One region of the Holtiella tumoricola genome, then DNA from elsewhere that is predicted to be linked to it. Evidence: a T-box and tRNA genes for the amino acid it is inferred to sense, from the RefSeq annotation. Region 1 holds a T-box; the other holds one or more tRNA genes.

Region 1 (3,390 bases):
GAAAAGATAAATTTAGCAATACCACCACGATTCCAGGTTTTTTGGATTGTTAAGAACTTTTGAAGATCTTCATGTTGATAGTTATTACTTTTCCAAGCCCACTCATTCCCTTTAAATCCACAAACAAACATCCAAATAAAGTTAAAGTAAGGAATAAGACATAAAAGAGGTAGATAGGTTTTATTGCCAACGCCCCACCATATATTGAAGATAAAAGCACCCCAGTTCCATTTTTTAATTTCTACAGGTATCCCAGCTTGAGTTTGATAGTTCATATTAATACCATCATAAGTAATTGCTTGACCGCACTTTGGGCAAAAGTTTTCCCCATGTAGTTCAGTATGACAGATTGGGCAATTCATAAGATTCCTCCCTAAATAGTTTGATTAAAACAAATATATGATTATAGCTTAAGTATATATCACTTAAAACTAAATGTCACCTTTCTTATAGTCTTGGCATATACCTAGAACATACCCAAAATATCTAGTGGAGGCCAACTATTTATACATTATTTTTTTAAAAATGGAAGAATAGGGCGGTTAGCCGTTTGATAAAACAAATTCTAGAGAGAAAAAGAGGTGGGACCATGGAGCTTATTGAGTATTTAAGAGAAATTAATACAGTATCTATTATCCTTAGATTAAGTCTCGCCACACTTTTTGGGGGGATTATTGGATTTGAAAGAGGAAGAAAGAAACGGCCAGCAGGGCTAAGAACACATATATTAGTGTGCATTGGAGCCAGTCTTGCGATGATTACCAATCAATATATTGTACAAATATTAGGGATGGATGGTGATCCAACAAGATTAGGCGCACAAGTTATTAGTGGAATAGGTTTTTTAGGTGCAGGAACCATATTAGTAACAGGTAAACAACAGGTGAAAGGTTTAACAACAGCAGCAGGATTATGGGCATCTGCCTGTATGGGATTAGCTATAGGTATAGGCTTTTACGAAGGAGCAGTTATAGGATGCTTATTTATTTTAGGAGGTATGACTGTTCTGCATAAACTAGATAGGAAATTAATTGACAAAGCAAAAGAAGCAGAGTTTTATATAGAGATTGCTAGTATTCAAGATCTAAAAGGAGTATTAGAAAGCTTAAAGGAAGAAAAGATTCAAATAATATCTTTGGAAATTACTAAGTGTAGACTAGAGGGGTTGGAAAAAATAGGACTTTTTATTACATTAAAACCTTTTAGGCATTGCACCCACTTAAATCTAATTGAGACGTTGGCTTTTATTTCAGAAGTAGAGTATATTGAAGAATTATAAATAATTTCCTAAAGACGTTGATTTTGCATAAATGATATGATAAAATTACTTTGACATAATATAAAGAAATATGAATATTTGTGTAATGTGAAGAAACGAAGTAGTAGTACCAACTTCCTTTTCAGAGAGCTATTGGGTGGTGAGAAATAGCAAGAAAGTGTATGAACTCGTCGTGGAGCATCTTGATTGAACTAGAGTAGATTAAGCGGGACTTCCCGTTATAGAAGATACAAGTGCAACCGTGTAGGTTGAATTAGAGTGGTACCGCGAAATAATGCCTTTCGTCTCTATAAAAGAATAGAGATGAAGGGCTTTTTTATATTAATATGGAAATTATTTCATCATTCCAGTTAATACTATAAACAAAATATCTTAAGTTAACTATAAAGGAGGAATCATCATGCAATACAACCCACAAGAAGTTGAACAAAAGTGGAGAAAAAGATGGGAAGAAAGCCCAATTAATGAAGATACTGAAGACAAAAAACATTACTACTGTTTAGATATGTTCCCATATCCATCAGGTAATGGTCTTCATGTAGGTCACTGGAGAGGATATGTTTTATCAGATGTTTGGAGTCGTTATCAAATCCTTCATGGATACCATGTCCTTCATCCAATGGGGTGGGATGCCTTCGGTCTTCCAGCTGAAAACTATGCAATCCAAAAGAAAGTACATCCAGCAACTGCTACAGCAGAAAATGTTGCAAACTTCAAACGTCAGCTTCAAGAAATCAGTGCAGTTTATGACTGGGATAAAGAAGTTAATACAACAGATCCTAACTACTACAAATGGACACAATGGATCTTCCTTAAAATGTTTGAAAATGGCTTAGCTTATGAAAAAGAAATGCCAATTAACTGGTGTCCATCATGTAAAACAGGTCTTGCAAACGAAGAAGTTAAAGATGGTGGATGTGAACGTTGTGGTAGCACAGTGACAAAGAAAAACCTTCGTCAATGGATGCTTAAAATCACAGCTTATGCAGAAAGACTTCTTAACGACTTAGATGGTTTAGAGTGGCCAGAAAAAGTTAAGAAAATGCAAGCTGACTGGATCGGTAAAAGCTATGGTGCTGAAATCGACTTTAATGTAGAAGGAACTGATAAGAGTCTTAAAGTTTTCACAACACGCCCAGATACACTTTATGGCGCAAGTTTTATGGTACTTGCTCCAGAACATGCAGATGTACTTGAACTTGCAGATGAAAGCCAAAAAGAAGCTGTTGAGAAATATGTATTTGATGCATCTACTAAATCATCAGTTGACCGTATGGCTGACAAAGAAAAAACAGGTGTGTTCTTAGGTAAATATGCGATTAATCCACTTAACGGAAATCGTCTTCCAATTTGGATTTCAGACTATGTACTTGCAGACTATGGTACAGGTGCTATTATGTGTGTACCAGCACATGATGAACGTGACTTTGCATTTGCAACTAAGTTTGAACTTCCAATTATCCAAGTTATTTCAAAAACTGGTGAAGAAGAAAAACTTGAAGAAGCTTTTACTGAAGAAGGTATCATGATTAACTCTGGTGAGTTTAATGGTATGAAATCAAGTGAGGCTAAAGTTAAAATTCCAGATTACCTTGAATCAAAAGGTATTGGTACAAAAACAACAAACTACAAACTTCGTGACTGGGTATTTTCACGTCAACGTTACTGGGGTGAGCCAATTCCAGTTGTACACTGTGACTGCTGTGGCGTAGTTGGTGTTAAAGAAGAAGATCTTCCTGTTAGACTTCCAGATGTAGAAAGCTATGAACCAACAGGTACAGGTGAATCTCCACTTGCTGCTATTGAAGAGTGGGTAAACACAACATGTCCAAAATGTGGTGGTCCTGCTAAACGTGAAACAAATACAATGCCACAATGGGCTGGATCTTCTTGGTACTTCTTAAGATATCCAAACCCACACAATGACAAAGAGCTTATTAGCCAAGAAGATATGAAAAAATGGTTACCTGTTGATATGTATGTAGGTGGTATCGAACATGCTGTTCTTCACTTACTTTATGCACGTTTCTATACAAAATTCTTAAATGATATTGGTGTAGTAGACTTTGCAGAACCATTTAAACGTCTTTTCAACCAAGGTATGGTTACAA
Region 2 (3,390 bases), on a different contig from region 1:
AAAGTGAATGTCAGCATCTGGATATTTCTCAAGTAGTAGGTCTCTCATAAGGTGGCTATTTGCATAAGTACCACTCATCTCTGAAGAGATGAAAATGCCAAGAATGCTATGGCCTTGTTTAATGAGGGATTCAAATGTTTCCATCATTTCTTCTGGAATAGGTTGAGAAGATGTAGGAATCTCGCGAGATTCAGCCATTTTAGTATAAAATGTGTCATTTGAAAGGTCTATTTCACGCTGACTTACACCGTCCATAATAACATTGAGGGAAACGATAGATATATCGTAAAGTTTGCAAAGAGATTCAGGTAGATAACTTGTACTATCTGTTACAATTTTGATTGACATAATTTTAACTCCTTTTATATAAAATGAATCATCTATTAAAGTGTGTAAAAAACACATAAGTCTGACATGTTATAAAAAATCAATATGATAAGTATAACAACTGTCACTTGAAAATGAAAGCAATCTTTATTATTTCTTAATGGTTTTTTACTACAGTATACTTAGGGTATTATAATTATAATAAAAATGATTATAATAGTAATGAAGAAATAAGGAAAATATATTATAAAGAGGAAAGTATATGGAAAATATGGAGACAGTTGTACAATATATGCAAGATTATGGAATTATTTTCTTATTCATTATTGTATACTTAGAATATTTAAATTTGCCTGGGCTACCAGCAGGAATTATTATGCCTGCTGCAGGATTCTTAGTAGCAACAAGCAATATTAATTTTATTTATGCCTTAGTTATATCTGTCCTTGCAGGTATGCTAGGAAGTTATAGTTTGTATGCATTAGGATATTATATAGGAAACCCTGTTGTAGATAAGGTGTACACTAAGTTTAAAAAATCTAGACCAGCTATTGATAAGAGTTTTGGGTACTTAGATAAGTATGGAAATAAAGGTGTATTTATTAGTCGTCTGATTCCTGTAGCAAGAACACTTATTTCATTAGTTGCAGGAACAGGGAAAATGAAAGTATGGAGTTTTACAATTTACTCTATAGGTGGTATTGCAATTTGGAATTGTGGCTTTATATTAGCAGGATATATAATGGGTATTGTTGTGCGATGATATAATAATTTAAGCTATAATATTGTTTATTTAAGATAAAAGTGATAGAATAATAGTGTGAATATTTGAATAAGCAGGTGTGGCGGAAATGGCAGACGCGATAGATTCAGGTTCTATTGAGGGGTTTCTTCATGCAGGTTCAAGTCCTGTTACCTGCATATATAAAAAGCAATACACTAATAGTGTATTGCTTTTTATATATGCTTTTTGAAGAAATTTACGTTTAGGTAATAGATTAAGAAAGGCTCATAATTATTTTTTAGGAGTTAGAATTTATTGAAAAATTCTTGTGCAATAAGTGCATAAAAACAAAGTGTTTAGAATATTGTGGCGATAATGTGTAAACATATATACAAAGAGAGTGGAAAAATAAAATAGAAAAATGTCAAAAAATAGCTATCAGAAACACTAAATAAATGTAAAATAATTAGGCATACTATATAAATATCTACAAAATTAATAAATCCCGACATTCATACTTGAATATAGGGGCCTATATACAGTATGATGTAAGAGAAACAAAATAGATTAGACAGCTAGAGTAATGGAGTGAAAAACATGAGAAAAACAAAAATCATATGTACACTTGGTCCTTCAACTGATGACGAAAAAGTATTACGTGAGTTAATGCTTGCAGGTATGGACATCACACGTTTTAACTTTTCACATGGGGATTATGAAGGTCACAAACAAAAATTCGACACAGTTGTAAGACTTAGAGAACAACTAGGACTTCCTATCGCAACAATGTTAGATACAAAAGGTCCAGAAATCCGTGTTTGTAAATTTAAAGACTCAAAAATTATGCTTAAAAAAGGCGATACATTCACACTTACAACAAGAGATCTTGAAGGAACACAAGAGATCGTAAGCGTAACATACAAAAACTTACCAAACGATGTTCACGTAGGTTCAGCTATTCTTTTAGATGATGGTCTTATTGAATTAAATGTTATCGATATTAAAGATAATACAGACATTATCTGTAAAGTTATTAATGATGGTGCACTTTCAAATAATAAAGGGGTTAACTTACCAGAAGCTAGCCTTTCAATGCCATTCATTAGTAAAAAAGATAGAGAAGATATTATGTTCGGTGCTAAAACAGGCTTTGATTACATTGCAGCTTCTTTCACAAGAACAGCAGATGATATTTTAGAAATCCGTAAAATTCTTAAAGAATGTAATGCGAACGATATTAAAATCATTGCTAAAATCGAAAACCGTGAAGGTGTTAACAACATTGATGAAATCATTCGTGTAGTTGACGGTGTAATGGTTGCTCGTGGTGACATGGGTGTAGAAATTCCTCTTGAAGAAGTACCAGCTCTTCAAAAAATGATCATCAAAAAAGTTTACACAGCAGGTAAACAAGTTATTACTGCAACACAAATGCTTGACTCTATGATGAAAAATCCTAGACCAACACGTGCAGAAACTAATGACGTTGCAAATGCAATTTATGATGGTACAAGTGCAATCATGCTTTCAGGTGAAACAGCAGCAGGTCTTTACCCAGTAGAAGCCTTAAAAATCATGGTTCGTATTGCACTTCAAACAGAAAGAGATATCGATTATGTAAATCGTTTCAAAAATAGAAAAGATGATGAAGTACAAAATGTAACTCATGCGATCTCTCATTCAACATGTGCAGCTGCACATGATTTAGGAGCAAAAGCAATCGTTACTGTTACAAAATCAGGACGTACAGCTCGTATGATTTCTAAATACCGTCCAACATGTCCAATTATTGGATGTACAACATCTAAAGAAACTTACTACCAACTTGCTATGACATGGGGCGTTATTCCAGTACTCATGGATGAAAAAGATAACACAACTGATTTATTCGAAACAGCTATCGAAGCTGCAGAACAAACAGGTATTGTATCAAAAGGTGATTTAGTAGTACTTACAGGAGGTATGCCTCTTGGAGTATCTGGTACTACAAACATCATGAAAGTTGATGTAGTGGGAAAGATTTTAGTATCTGGAACTGGTCTTAACGAAAAGAGTGTAAGTGGTAATGTATGTATTTGTAACAGTATTGAAGATGTAAAAAACAACTTTAACGATGGTGACATCTTAGTTGTTCCACAAACTTCAAATGAACTTTTCCCACTTATTAAAAAAGCTGCTGGTATTATTACTGAGCAATCAGGTGTTAATTCACATGCAGCAATCGTTGGAATGGCTTTAGATATTCCTGTAATCGTAGGTGCAACAAATGCAACTACAATCTTAAAAAATGGAACAACAATTTGTATGGATAGTGCACGTGGTGTAGTATCTTACATGTC

The links. A T-box is a leader RNA that pairs with one kind of tRNA and senses whether it is charged. The one in region 1 lies ahead of leuS (leucine--tRNA ligase), so its partner is inferred to be a tRNA-Leu.
Region 2: it has a tRNA-Leu gene. The T-box ahead of leuS (leucine--tRNA ligase) is inferred to sense a tRNA for this amino acid. The anticodon was not compared.

Annotation. Positions count from the first base shown of each region.
Region 1 is NZ_JAQIFT010000007.1:52,187-55,576, forward strand. It holds gene PBV87_RS01035 (hypothetical protein) at 1-362, opposite strand, end outside; gene PBV87_RS01040 (MgtC/SapB family protein) at 590-1,279, shown strand; T-box leader at 1,361-1,571, shown strand; gene leuS (leucine--tRNA ligase) at 1,680-3,390, shown strand, end outside.
Region 2 is NZ_JAQIFT010000016.1:192,436-195,825, reverse strand. It holds gene PBV87_RS04505 (DegV family protein) at 1-348, opposite strand, end outside; gene PBV87_RS04500 (DedA family protein) at 590-1,090, shown strand; tRNA gene PBV87_RS04495 (tRNA-Leu) at 1,164-1,248, shown strand; gene pyk (pyruvate kinase) at 1,649-3,390, shown strand, end outside.